DNA from 2 places in the Candidatus Villigracilis sp. genome. Region 2 is predicted to be linked to the other one. Evidence: riboswitches for the same ligand, from Rfam matches in the RefSeq annotation. Region 2 holds a riboswitch; the other holds the start of a gene.
What was found. A riboswitch is a leader RNA that binds a small molecule or an ion and turns the genes downstream of it on or off. The one in region 2 is predicted to bind cyclic di-GMP.

Region 1: another riboswitch for cyclic di-GMP. It lies ahead of AC14M5_RS12695 (S8 family peptidase); the one in region 2 lies ahead of AC14M5_RS13095 (right-handed parallel beta-helix repeat-containing protein).

Annotation. Positions count from the first base shown of each region.
Region 1 is NZ_JBXMTI010000082.1:1,784-9,252, forward strand. It holds gene AC14M5_RS12690 (hypothetical protein) at 1-354, shown strand, start outside; gene AC14M5_RS12695 (S8 family peptidase) at 441-3,407, opposite strand; cyclic di-GMP riboswitch class I at 3,525-3,618, opposite strand; gene AC14M5_RS12700 (M23 family metallopeptidase) at 3,713-4,408, shown strand; gene AC14M5_RS12705 (SDR family NAD(P)-dependent oxidoreductase) at 4,567-5,166, shown strand; gene AC14M5_RS12710 (DinB family protein) at 5,163-5,624, shown strand; gene AC14M5_RS12715 (response regulator transcription factor) at 5,869-6,528, shown strand; gene AC14M5_RS12720 (GNAT family N-acetyltransferase) at 6,707-7,273, shown strand; gene AC14M5_RS12725 (TIM barrel protein) at 7,402-7,469, opposite strand, start outside.
Region 2 is NZ_JBXMTI010000088.1:7,677-15,145, reverse strand. It holds gene AC14M5_RS13105 (tryptophan-rich sensory protein) at 1-489, opposite strand, end outside; gene AC14M5_RS13100 (hypothetical protein) at 572-979, opposite strand; cyclic di-GMP riboswitch class I at 1,425-1,519, shown strand; gene AC14M5_RS13095 (right-handed parallel beta-helix repeat-containing protein) at 1,581-3,272, shown strand; gene AC14M5_RS13090 (LVIVD repeat-containing protein) at 3,540-4,946, shown strand; gene AC14M5_RS13085 (carbonic anhydrase) at 5,044-5,745, opposite strand; gene AC14M5_RS13080 (S8 family serine peptidase) at 5,935-7,469, opposite strand, start outside.

The DNA.
Region 1 (7,469 bases), on a different contig from region 2:
ACTCCTGCACAGCCAACCCATGGAGATAATACACAAATGAATCCTCTTTTACCAACACCTTCATCCTCCAGCCTGGCAGCCTTGGTTGAAACAGCAAAGGCAAATCTGGCGCAGCGCTTGTCTATCCCGGCAGGTGATATTACTCTTGTGGAAGCAAAAGAGGTCGTCTGGCCTGATGGAAGTTTAGGCTGTCCACAGCCCGGCATGTTGTATACCCAGGCCCTAACGCCTGGGTATCTGATCAAACTGAAATACGATTCACACAATTATGAATACCATGCAGGGAAAGATAGATCGTTAACTTATTGTGAAAATCCGCTTCCACCTGTTGAAGGTATGCCAGGTGATACATAGAAAATTCTTAATCCCATAAAATAGAACAGGCTGGCGGAAAATTCCGCCAGCCTGTTTTCTAACTTATCGAACGAACTTGAACGATATTACGGATTAACACGAACAATGGTCGGGTTGGGTAATCCGGCCGCGCCACTGTAAACCACAGAACCCAAGTACTTGACACCAGGGGTTAGACCACTGAACGTCAAGTTGATGACACCAGTAGCACCAGTTGTAGCAGAGGCTGGGGCAGTTACTATCATATTACCAGCATCCGCGATACCTAGTACCCAGTGGAACAGAGTGAAGTTGGCCGAAGGCCCACCCGTTTGCCAGCCATGCACCCAAACGGTGTATGTGTCAGCCGCTGGATTCAGAAGGTTGACCTCTTCGTTCGAGGTTCCGCTGCCGCTTGCGCCAACAAGTGTACCTCCACTATTGTAAACATAGAGGTCAATATCACTGGCTGGGCTTACATTCGCATCAAACAGCGAGAAGCGTGCATAGGTTGTGCCAGCAGGGACGACGACAGCGTAGCTTTTGGTGCCAGGGCCGCCAACTACAAAGTTGTTGGTTGGATCATCAACAACAGTATCAGCTATCGTAGTCGCTGGAATCAATCCGCGTGCGGTTGCAGTGAAAGCGCCAGTGTAACCAAAGGTTACATTGTAGTTAATCGCGCCGCCAGTACCGGAGACTTGCGTTGGGGCCGATAGTGCGACCGGGCGAATCACTAACGGACTGGTGACATTGTGCACGCCATCCGACCAGGTCAGCGAGCCGAATGTATAGCTATTAAGTACAGCAGAACCGAGGGTGGTGAAGGTAACAGTATATGTCTGCGTTGCACCCGAAGCTAAACTGAAGGAAGAGGGGCTTACCACTACATCGATGCCTGCCGGAGCGACAACGCTTACATTGTATGTAGCTGTCGGGCCGACATTGGTGACAGTGCGAGTCACAGTTTGTACACCAGCCAACGCGCCAATGGCTATAGACGGATAGTTAAGGTCGCTTGCATCAATAGCCGTTGCAGCAGTAGCGCCAAAACAGAAGTTACAGAGACCCTGACCCTTAAGGAAGTTACGCCAATCGTTGAAGCCTGCGTCATATACCAAGCCGGGGTCAGCGGCGTTGTTTGGAACCGCTTGTCCTGCTCCATATCCAAATGGTGTACCGGGAATAGGAGAAAAGTCGTTCCGCACTGTAGTGGCGGTAGTCATGAAGGCCGATTTAATGGCTGCGGGTGACCAGGTGGGGTGCAAGTCTTTCAAGAGGGCACCCATACCAGCCATATGCGGACTGGACATGGAAGTACCACTCAGGAAATCCCAATCGCGGCCACCACCTGCCGGAGAGAATGCCGCAAGGATGTCTACGCCTGGAGCCATAATGTCGGGCTTGAGCAAGTCGCCACTGCCGGCGAGGGCCGGACCGCGAGACGAGAAGGCGGCCACATTCGGCGCCACCACGGAAGACAAGGTGCCTCCAGTTAGAGTGGCTGTCGCGCCTGGTGTTGCAGCGTATGCACGTACAGCAGCGCGATCTGTATCAGCCAAGTGAACTGTTGGGACAAAGTGAATATCAGCATTGAGTGAACTGGGTGAGACATTCACAAGTACCATGCCCACGCCACCAGCAATTTGCACTGCAAGGCTTTTATCCACACGTGCAATTACACCACGGTCACAAACCACAATTTTGCCCGCTACGATAGCTGGGTCGAGGGTTCCCGGGTAACAGAGAGCAACCTGTCCCGGGTCAGCGCCCGCCAAACCAGCAGCATCCGAATTAATAATGGGCGCTGGGCCAACTCCGGCGGTTGCCGAGGCACCGGTGTAGACCGAGCTATTGCCAAGAGTCACAGTCCCCTCATAGAAACGGTCATGTGTTCCAGCCGCTACGGTGGTGAGCCATGGGCTGTTGTGGGCCACAGTGCTTGCACCAGGACCCTCATTGCCTGCCGAGGCAGCTACGAATACACCTGCACGGGCAGCGAAGAGGAAGGCTACTTCCACCGGGTCGAGGAAGCTGGTGCGTGAACCACTGATGGAGAAGTTGATCACATCTACGCCATCAGCTACAGCTTGATCGATGGCGGCAACGCTGTCTGAGGAAACACAGCCACCATCATCACCATTCCAACAGACTTTGTAAGCGGCGATGCGAGCGCGCGGCGCCATGCCACTAATTGTGCCTAAATTGACGCCGTCGATAATGGCGGTCACGCCATGATTGCCCGCAGCGGTGCTGGCAGTGTGGCTGCCGTGACCATCATAATCACGAGCGGATTTGAAGTCATCTTGAACTATGCCGAAGTGACCAAAGCCGGCAAGGTAATAGCGCGCACCGATGATTTTGTTGTTGCAATCATCTTGCGACCACTGCTCACCAGACTGACAATCACCCTGCCAACCGGCAGGCGCAGGCCCGTAAGCTTCAGTGTCTTTGCCGCTTTCACCAGCTTGATCGGAAAGATCGATTTGATCTGAGAAACTGGGGTTTTCTGGCCAGATGCCAGTATCAACAACACCGACGATAACATCTTCGCCAGCGCTCCCAACACCACCGAGTTGATCCCATAAGCCGCCTGGGTTACTAAGCCCAAGGAAAGCAGGCGTGCTAACTGTTTCCACCTGCATCATTTGATCGGGGCTGACTGCAACAACACCATCGGCAAAAGCCAGCTTGCTGGCCTGCTCATAGGTTAATGCTGCCGCAAATCCGTTGAAACTATAATGATAATCATAAAGCTTTTCACCGCCGCCAACCTTGCTAAGAGCGGCATCGTGTTTGGAATCGAGATATGCTACATATTTTTTTACATTCGAGCTGTTTTTATCAATCTTTTGACCGTTATTCGGTGCGGTTGCTTTCAGACCTTTGATGTTTCCCTCATAAGCAACAACAGGGTCATCGATCATTTGAACAATATAAACCCCGCTCTCACTTCTCTCAACATGGGCCCCATTTGACTTTATGCTCGGTTGTGCAACGGCAGGCGATACTACCGAAAACACCACTGCCAGAGCCAGTACCAGTGAAAATATGATGGATACCTTGCGATACATGATCTTGTCTCCTCTTCAAAATTAAGTTGGGCAATATTTGGGACAAAACTTCTTCGTTACTTTAGTCTGTATTTTTTGCGGGAGCCTCCTTTAAAACGAAAAACCACCAGGGAAAATTTCGGCGGTCTGGCAATCTTCCAATTCTGAGCAGGAACCTGGAAGACCCATAACTTTGCGTCCCCACCTCACGATGGGTTTGCCTTTTCGAGTTTGCAGTTTTGCAATGTCATCACCATTATCTCGAATTCTCTTATTAAATGCAAGAGGCAGTTTCTGAATTTTACAAAGCATTTATAATGTTTTGAATGTCCAAAAAACTTATTATTCTGATAATCCCTGTCGCAATTGCGGTGGCAGGAATTTACCTGTACTTTAACTATGGAAGAAGCACCGCCCGCCTCGCGCAAGTCTTTGATTGGTTCCGTGACCAAGCTTCAAAACCTGAGTTGATGATGACTACTGGAACCAGATGCGGCGAGGCTCCGTTCATTTTCCCCACCGATGGCTTGATCGGGTTTATCTGGGACGATTCTTTCCGCCCCGGTCACCGCCACGCCGGGGTGGACATTTTCTCAGGGACGGAGGTGGGCATCACGCCCATCGTAGCGGCTTACCCCGGCTACCTCACCCGCCAGGCAGATTGGATATCGACAGTCATCATCCGCGTGCCAAGGGATCCGCTGGAGCCTTCACGTCAGATCTGGGTGTACTATACTCACATGGCAGATGTGCAGGGAAATTCCTTTGTCTCCTCTGAGTTCCCAGCAGGAACCAAAGAGGTATACGTGGAAGCTGGTACATTGCTGGGCTATCAAGGGAATTACTCCGGTGATACGAACAACCCTGCCGGCCTTCACTTGCATATTTCAATTGTGGAGGATGATGGCTTGGGAAATTTCAAGAATGAACTGGAAATTAAAAACACCTATGATCCCTCGCCATATTTCGGTATGCCATTGAATGCCAATTCAAACACGGATACGATACCGTTTTGTCAATAAAAAGTTGTGTCACTCTGAGGGAGCGTTTTTCGCGACCGAAGAGTCTCGTAAGTTGCAGTAAGAGACCTTTCGCTGTCGCTCACATCGTCCCGACACTTGCACCGAACCCAAGTACGGTGTGTCCTTCGGGAGAGTGACACATCAGCGAGAATATACATATGGACTTAAAAAACAAAACCATCCTCATCACTGGCGCAGGTAAGGGTGTGGGGCGCTTGCTGGCAGAAGCTTTGGCTGAACATGGCGCAAATGTGGCTGCTAATGATATATCCCCCATCAACGTGGAGCAGGTTGTGGATGGGATCAGTGCTCGCGGCGGAAAAGCCAAAGCTTATGTTGAAGATGTTGCCAAAAAAGTTGGGGCGCAGGCTTTGGTCAAGGATGTGGAAGATGAGCTCGGCGGGATTAACATTTTAATCAATCATGCGGCAGTGGAACCGCATACACCCTTGCTGAATATGGACGAATGGGATTGGCATCGCACTTTGGATGTAAACCTGACGGGTGCGTTCTTGATGATCCAATCAGTAGGGCGTATTATGAAGGCAAAAGGTAACGGGGTGATTCTGAATATCGTCGCAGGAGTAGGTGAGGGCGGGGAAAAAGAGGCGGGGGCTTATCTATCCAGCAAGGCGGGGTTGGCTGAGTTATCCCGTCAGGCAGATCAGGAATTAAGTCCGCATGGTGTGCGTGTGTATGCAGTTGAAAATTCCAAAGATGTAGTCAAACATATAATTTCTTTGTTGGAGGCAAAATGAAGGAACTGCTTGAATATCGTGTAAAGATGATCGCAAGGCTGGCAGAAGCGGCGCAGGAATTTCGGGTCGCTTGCAAGGCGTTCGAAGACCCATTTACGAAAGTGGAAGACGAATGGACCGTGCATCAGATCGCGTCACATGCGCGTGATGTGGATAAGTTGGTGTACGGTGCGCGCATCCTGCAAACGCTGAATGTGGAGGACCCTGATTTCAAAGGGTTTGACGCGGACTCCTGGATGGAGACTCATTACAACAAGGATGAACCGCTCGAAAGTATTTTGACCGATTTTTCTGCAAATGTGACCGACCTTTGCAATACTCTGCAAACCATGCCGCAGGAGGCCTGGTCTCGTGTGAGCAGCCACAAAACGATGGGCGAAGGGTTGACTCTGCAATTCTGGGTGGAACGCAGCCTGGCTCATATCGAGGAGCATCTGCTGACACTGAAAAATAAGTAGACTGCACTGCAAAAAGTTTAATTTACCGCGAAGCACGAAACACTACGCCGTGCGCCAGTACGGTAAGACCGCTAAGAATTTTAAGGGTTGTTCACACGGAAGTTCAATATTTTCGAGAAGACCCTTAAGAATTCCTTTGTGTACTTTGTGCTCTTCGTGTTAAGAAGAATTTTTTCAGATTAAAAAAGCGGAAATCTAGTGAATTTTGCCCGTCTTCTGCATATTCCTGAGGTAAAATAGACACATGAAAAAGCAACGAATTATCCTGGTAGACGATCACGAGGTGGTACGGCTCGGCTTGAAATCCTTACTGGACCGCCACCCGCAGTTCGATGTAGTTGGAGAAGCTGGCTCAGCTCGTGAGGCGCTCGAACAAACGGCTTCATTAAAACCTGATGTTGTCGTCATGGATATTCGCCTGCCTGGCACTTCGGGAATCGAGGCTTGCGAGCAGATCGTGGCTCAATTCCCAAACACAAAAGTGATCATGCTCACTTCCTATGCTGAGGATGAGATGCTGTTTTCTGCGATCCGCGCGGGAGCTTCGGGATATATCCTCAAGCAGATCGGGAGCGAGGATCTGGTTAAGGCGATTGAATCTGTTGGGCGCGGTGAAGCGCTGCTCGACCCCGCAGTCACACAGCGCGTATTCCAGGAAGTGCGCCGCGCTGTCAAAGAGGAGGAGGCTTCGGCTTTCGCCCATTTGAGTCAGCAGGAAAAGCATGTGCTTTTACTGGTCTCTGAAGGCAAGACCAATCGCGAGATCGCCAAGAGCTTATTCCTTGGCGAAGGTACGGTTAGGAATTACGTTTCGAGCATTCTCTCCAAATTGAGTGTGAATAACCGCGCTGAAGCAGCAGCTTACGCAGTGGAACATAGTTTGAGAGAATACATTTCCAATTAAGTTTTAAACGACTGTACAATGGAGACACAGAGATGACAAACTCGGTGAGGATGTGTCTCTGTTTTTTTATTTAATCATTACATGTCACTCTGAGGGAGCGTTTTTTCGCGACCGAAGAGTCTCATACTTTCGAGAGTAGAAACCCTTCGCTCCGCTCAGGGTGACACAACGAGGAATCATGTTTCCATTTGTAAAACTCACGGATGGCGCCATCACTGTACGTCCATTTGAATTTGGGGAGGAAAAGGCACTGCATCTTGCAGTTAAAGAATCTCTGACCGAACTCAGCCCGTGGATGTCCTGGGCAAATGAGAAATACTCATTGGAAACAGCCAGCAACTTCATCACGGTCACACGCGCACAATGGGCAAATGGCGGCATGTATTCCTTCGCCATCCTGGATGCACAAACCAATGAACTCGTGGGCGGATGCGGATTGAGTCACATTCATCCCGTCTACAAATTTTGCAACCTTGGCTACTGGGTGCGGACTTCACGTCACGGCCAGGGGATTGCAGGGCGCGCTGCCAAACTGATCGCGAAATTTGCATTTGAAAAAGTGAACCTGATCCGCGCGGAAATCGTCATTGCCGCTGGGAATACAGCCAGCAGACGCGTTGCGGAAAAGATCGACGCACATTATGAGGGCGTTTTATTAAACAGAATGACAGTGGGAACAGCAATTTATGATGCCCACATGTTCTCGCTTCTCCCCGCTGACTTTGGGCTGGTGGCCAGACTATAGGCAGAATCCAAACCTAAAACAAGCCACGGATTTCACGAATTTTCACGGACAAAAATCCGTGTTCATTCGTGAAATCCGTGGCTAAAGTTTTTAAGGCTGAACAACTAAGATCCTTTCTTGATGTGAATTCAGGCTTTCTCCCCACTTACTTTCATCCAGGCCTTCTTCATATTCAACGCATCCTCTTCCATGATGG
Region 2 (7,469 bases):
TGTGACGTTGGCTATGGTAGCAACGCTGATCCAGCCAAGATAGATGCTGAAGGGAATATCCACGCTCCATTTTTCAGCATTGCTAACAGGTGTGCGACCAACATTCAAGTTGAGGTAGCTGATGATTAGCAGGATGAGCAAGGCCAACATGACCAGTACGCTCAAGCCAAACAAATTGTAATGCCAGCAGAACAACCAGGCGGCGTTGAAGATGCCGCTTAATGCAAAGGTGTAGCCAAGTTTGCGTAAGCGCGGACTTTCCTTTTGTGCGGTCTGGTATTGATAGACCGTGAATGCGATCCAGCCAATGTAGATGATGCCCCAGATGGCAAAGACATACCCCGCAGGAACGAAGTAAACCTGAAAGCGATCTGAGATCTCGCCTGTGTTTTGCCCGTTAAGCGGCAGGGTGCTGGCCAAGATGTTAACTGCGAGCGCCAGCACCACTGAAAGCGTGTTGGCAAGTTGACGTACTGAGTCTTTTGACATGATGTCCTCCAATTTGAAATGTGTATCACAGCGACAGGTTCATCATATGACTTCTTACTATCAAATGCCATCAATTGTAGTTTTACTTTTCAAAATACTTTCGTACTTTTGCCGCTATCTGGCGCTCGGTCATCTTGTCTGCGGTTTCGACATGGACTTCCTTAACGTGATTGCCATTGTGTGCAAGCCTTTTTTCAAATTCATGCTTTGCTTCTCCAGCGCCGATCACCAGCAGCGAATCTGCCTCTCCGATCGCCGAAATGACTTGTTCATAATACTTGTTGAGATGTTCCTGATAGCGCCTGTCGTTCTGGGGTTCTTCTGCAACAAACAGCGCGGTGTGGGCCGCCCTCCCACGCACTCCTCTGCCCTTGGCGCGCACACGTTTTTCCACCTTCGATTCGATCTGCAGCACCTCTTCTTTCTTTCCTTCAATTTTCACGATCACTGCTTTTTTGTGGTCAATCCACAAGCCGATTTTCTTTTCCATGAAACCTCCAAATCTTGTTTCAACGGGCATCCTCGGCCCAATTTAAGTATACTTATTTCAGATCTGAATTGCAACTTGATCCTGTTTATAGTATGCGAATTGTTCACTACTCACAAATGCTGGGCCTTTAACGTTCGCGGTCATCGTCCAGCAATTGCATTGAATTATCTTTGATGAGTTACTTATTAATAGATTCTAAGAGATATGTGGGTAATAAGAAGTAATAAGGAATTTGCACAAATGCAAAGACCAAGAAAATATGCTCCGCAATCCCGGTTGTATTAATGTAAATAGTAATAAATTTGAGATGATTTATTACTTATATGTAATGTTTCCAAAAATGTTTAGGGATTCTTAACTCATAATAAGTCTATTCCAGAGGGGTCATGATAATCTTGGCGACGCAATATAGAACTTCGCTGTTGTGAAAAAATTCAATCAATATGTTCGAAAAAAGCAAACCCGGCGAAAGCCGGGGACGCAAAGCCACGGGTCTAAAGGTAGTGGTTCGTCCGCTACGATGATTGCCAGGCTACCGACGTATTCCGGGAAAATTGCCTGGTATGCGCCAGGCAGTTTTATTTTTTGTAAGGAGAAATAAGTGAAAAAGAAGGCATATCGATTAATGAGTTTGATGGTAGCACTGACCCTTGCGCTAGGGGGCTATTACAATGCGCTGGCTTCAGACTTACCTAGTGCTAGGATATCGGGATCTCAAAGCGGAATGTTGAGTTCCAATATTTATTACGTTAGTACCAGCGGCAGTGATACGAATTCAGGGTCAGCTACCTCGCCCTTCAAGACGTTTGCAAAAGCCGTTTCAGTCCTGGCCGCTGGCGATACATTGCAGGTAATGCCTGGGATCTATGGCGAAACATTGACCCTTTCAACTTCAGGTACTGCAACTTCGCCCATTACCGTTATTGGGAATGGAGCCATCCTGAATATGCAGGGTGTGAAGGCAAATGGAATCGTGGTGAGCGGCAGCTATATTAATGTTTCGGGATTTGAAGCCATTGGAGCCACTGACTTCGGAATCCTCGTTACGGGCAAGTACGTGATTGTTGAAAACAACCTCGTGCATGATAATGTCACTAAAAATGGGGTGGGGACATGCGGCCTATCGACTACGTGGGGAAGCGCGCTCAAGGTCAAGGCCGGAGGAGAAAACACAACCATTCGAAACAACACGGTTTATGACAATTGTGGAGAAGGAATAGCTGTCACACGCGGGGTGGTTGCCCAGGTGGAAAACAATACGGTTTACGATAATTTCGGGGTTAATATTTACGTTGACAACTCCCCGTTCGTAAATGTGCAGAACAACCTGTCCTACTGTACGGGCACGCATCTGCGTGACGGAAAAAGGGCCCATGGAATAGCATTGGGTGAAGAGCTCTATACAGGCTGGGGAGCTCAATTGCATGATATTCTAATATCGGGTAATACGATCATTGAATGCCGGTCCGGAGTTTCCGCTTATGCAAGCAATACGGGTGGCACCCTGACGAATGTAACCATCACCAATAATAACGTGCCAAGCGGACAGATACGATCCATTTCCCTGCAAACCACACCAAATCAGAACGTATTGGTTTCGTACAATACGATATTCAACTCGATCTATGTTTACGAACCTGCAGGCGTTACGCTGGTTGGGAACACAATTGGCAGTGTCGCGCCTACGTCAACGAGCATGCCGGCGCCCACCAGTACAATCCTGGTCCCAAGCTTTACACCAACCTCAACCGCTGTGGCCATTAATACTGCAACTCCTGTCCCAGCATCACCCACACCCACCCAGTCGGTCATATTGCCAACAACCACCCCAACCGCATCGCCCATACCATCGTCACCTACCGTTGCGCCGACCTTGGTGCCGCCAACAGCAACGATGATTGCGACCAACCCTTCAGCCTTGGAAACCACCTATGACGACATGGATGGCGGCTTTCTCTACTCCGCTGGTTGGGACAATGTGAGCAAGAGGCAGGCTTATAACCGCTCCTTTAAGCAAACATCGCAGAACGGTGCCTATGCAACTTTTGCCTTTACCGGACAATCTTTCAGCGTAATCTATAAGGGCGGTACCGCCTTTAGGAAAATGGATGTTTATGTAGACGATGTGCTGGTCGGAACGATTGACCAGAAGGCCTCTTCGTCCACCTTCCAGATGCGGTGGGATTATCCTGGTCAGCTAACACTAGGCAGCCATACACTTAAACTGGTTTTCGTCACTTCAAACACATCCGGTGGCACCAACGGATCGATTGACGCAGTAATCATTCGTTAAAAGCTTGTGCTGTAACACCAATGTAGTCCATGACTCACCCCGAAATTAATCTTTCGCGGGTGAGTTTGTTTTTAAACATAATTGAGCTGATAAAAATTCAGATTTTTGTGCTTCATCAATGCAATACAGCTTCCTCTTTGGGCATCTCCGATCAAACTAAATTTCTGCAAAAGGTATTGAATCTTGCTATGAAATCCCTATAATGATAATAATCAGGACAACTTGGGTTTTGAATCTCCAATTTTTATCGGTATGAAAGGAAACGTGATGAACCGTATACATAACATTCGATTGTTGTTGAGCGTAATCGCTGTGGTCATCCTGTTGTCTTCAGGGGCAGTACGGGCAGATAGTGGCGGCTCCAATGTCGGGCAGGCCTTCAACATGGTGGTCGTTGGCCACAATGATCTCGGTGGGCGAGGCTTCAATGCCGATGTTTGGGTGCACAAAGGCTATGCTTACGTTGGCCAATGGGGATTTGGCGACTGGGCCTCAGGGTCGAAAGATCGCTTCTGTCCACAGGGTTCGAGTACAAGCGTTGTCATCGTGGATGCCCGCAACCCGGCAAATCCGCAGGTGGTGGGGCGGCTCCAGAATCCACCTAATACTTCCATTGAAGACGTAGTCGTATACACTGCTCAGTATGGGCGCTCGAAAGGGCATGACATCGCCGTTGGCGGAATCCAATACTGCGGTGACTCTCGCTATGACACAAACGCAGATCGCGGTTTGATGCTTTGGGATGTTACCAATCCTGCGGCGCCAATCCAGATCGGTTATCTCAACACGGGTTGCTGCACGCGCGGCGTTCACGAGTTCGAGATCCAACATCGTACAGACTTGCGCCACACCTTCGCTTATGCAACTGTGCCGACAAGCCGTTACCCCGATGCAAGTACTCCCAGCGGCTACCGTGACCGGAATGGCGATGGCGATTTCCGTTTGATTGACATCACTGATCCTGCCAATCCGGTGCAGACATCAGACTGGGGAATTCAGGAGATTGGCGGCCCGTTCTACGCGGGGCAGGGATGTGATGCCGATCCCAATTATGGGCATGGGGCGGAGCCATCTGATGATGGCAAGCTCGTCTTCGTATCCTATTGGGACAGCGGCTTCATCGCTCTGGATTTGACGAATCCAGCCCAGCCCGTTTTCAAAGGCCGAACTGTGTATCCAGCGAATGCGGATGGCGATGCGCACTCTGCTTCATATGATGATGTCCGCCAACTATTGTTCAGCGCGGACGAAGATTTCTGCAAGGCATCGGGCCCAGGTATTGAAAAGGGACAGGGTTATCTGCGCGTCTATGATTATTCCAACCTCGCGGCACCTGTACAGATCGGAGAGTATCGAACGCCGAACTCGATTGGGACGAATACCCAGGCCGCAGGCGATTATTCGCTTCATAACGCGCTGGTGGTTGGTACTGATATCTATATGGCTTGGTATACGGATGGGATTCGGGTGGTGGATGCAAGCAACCCAAGCGCGATTGTAGAGGTGGCTTACTTTGTTCCGCCCTCGGCCAACAACCCGGTGAAACCATCACAGCGTGGTGTGTTATCTAATGCGCCGCAGGTCTGGGGCGTGGCTTACGATGAAGCGACAGGCCTCATTTATGCCAGCGATATGAACTCGGGTCTGTGGATCTTGCGCCGCATGGATCAATAGTACAAACATAAATTTTTTAGCAAGGCAAACAGAAACTCCGAAGTCACGACTTCGGAGTTTTATCAATAGCTATTTTCTGCAATTAATTCTTCGCGCGCTACTCGACGACCTCCACGATGCCTGTATCTAAATCGTAACGCGCTCCCACGATTTTAAGTTCTCCTTTTTCAAGCGCTTCCGAGAGGATGGGCGATTCTTTCAGATGTTGAACAGTTAGTGAGACATTGACTTTCACGGCATTGTCGAGCAAATCGCCAGGCTGATCTTTAGCCGCTTCCACGGCAGGACGAATCCCATTCACCAGCCAATTGATATCTGCTTCGGCAGTAGCATTATTTTCCACGGCTTCCACCGTGGCTTTGACCGCGCCGCATTTTTCGTGTCCCAGCACCATCAGGAGCGGAATTTTTAACTCGGCTATTCCATACTCCAGGCTGCCAAGCACAGCATTATCAAGAACGTGGCCAGCAGTGCGGATGACGAATAGATCACCTAGTCCCCGATCAAATACCAGTTCAGGTGGGACGCGTGAATCGACGCAACTGAAGATCATGGCAAACGGACTCTGCCCATTGGACACTTCAACACGTCGGCTTTGCGATTCGTTTAAATCTATGGACTTGTTATCAGCATATCGCTGATTCCCCTCGAGCAATCTTTGCAGGGCTTCATCCGCATTAGTGACTGGCGCTTCGACGCTCGTCTGTGCTGGGGCACAAGCGGCCAATGTCATTCCTACAGCGGCGAGACTCGATACCTTTAGAAAATCACGGCGTGATAACTTATAAAGCTTGGTCATGGGAACTCTCCTATAAAGTTGGGTTGTTACAACAGCACCTGTATATTACTGTTATTCTGGAATAGGTGCAACAGCCGACTCAAGCCTGCGAATCGAAAGCCTAACCAATATAAAATAACAACGGTGGAAATTAAAAAGATGGGCACCGAATGGCGCCCATCTTTTCTTGAAATTTACCAGCTTCAATACTTATGGCTGATAGGTGACGTTCACTGCGATGTAGTCGAGATAGAAATCGCGTGAGTTGTTACTTGCAACATCGATTACTCGTATGCGGAAGTTGGTATTGGAAAATTCGCCTAGCGACCAGGTGTGTCCCCAAATATCCGCAGCCCCACCCAGAATGTAGGTGGCTTCTGTGGTGGAGAGGGTTGAGGTGTTCTTAGCCGCGGTCCAGGATGTGCCGCCGTTCCAGGAAATTTGAATGCATATCTTGGGCGCGCCGCTGGCGGAGTCTGCACGTGCATCAAGGCGTACTTCGATGCCTTGCACAGTTCCCGAAGGAATATTGAAGCCATAGTCATAGAACAGGTGCTTATCCTTGCCGGTGTTCGTGCAGGATGTGTTTTTGTTCGAACCGCTGTTCAGGTCAACTGCCAGGGATGCGTCATTGGCAAAGGCGTTGGCTGGGTTGGATTCATAACCATTGTTGTCGCCGGCGCTGGATGTGACAGCGGCCTGAGCGGTGGGTGATAGGAACCCGGTGCTGGTAGGCGGAGGCGCTACATTAATCGTGCCGCCATCCACTACCAAGGCAAACTTCTGCGGACCATTCGGAACGTTGAATCCGCTGACAGTGACAGTGTAGGTGCCGGCAGGGGCTTGAACATACACATTCTCAACATTGTTGCGGCGGTCTGCGGAACCACCGGTTGTGCTCCAACCGCCGGAGAAAACGTTGCCGCGGTAGGTGTTGCTTCCACCAGTGACGGTGAGGTCAAGGTCATTGACCAGGTTGATCGAAGCAGTATCAGTTGACGGGTAGTCTGACCAAACCACTGTCACTTTAAGCGGACCGCCGGTTGAGGTCACGTTAAAGGCTTGGGAGCCGCCGGTGGCGAGACCAGTGCCTTCATCCACGTATTGAATGGTTCCATCGGTGGCGCCATCGAGATTGACCAGGCCCCAGCCTTCATGACTGTTCGGAATGGGGAAGTCGTTATCGTTTACGCCATCGTTGTTCTCATCCAGCAGATCCACCGCGGAGTTGATCATGGTGGCTTTCACCAGGGCTGCGCTGGCGTTGAGGCTATAGGCTTTGTTGTAGTAATCCTTTATAACCGTTGCACCACCAGCCGCGAGCGGGTTAGACATAGATGTGCCGCCCATGTACTTATATTCGCCGTTGAATGGTGTGCCCCATCCATCCCATTGATAGACACCATTCTGTGGATTCACAGGATCGCCATAGCCTTCTTGATAAAGGCTGGAGTACCCGGACAAAATCCATGTGCCGGGAGCCACAACATCGGGCTTCATACGGTTGTCATCTGTTGGGCCACGGCTGGACCATGAAGCCATTTGCTGAGTGTTGCCTGCGGTCACATCATTGGTGAGAGGGCTGGCAGGGAAGTCAGCGGGATAGCGCTGTCCCCAAGTGCCCAGGTAATTGGCCTGATTGCCGCCCATGCTATTGCAGGTCTGGCCAGTTTGATACGCATCATGAGATGTATAAGTAAGGCTTGTATCGCAAGGCCAGTTATCAGGACGCACGTTCTCACTTG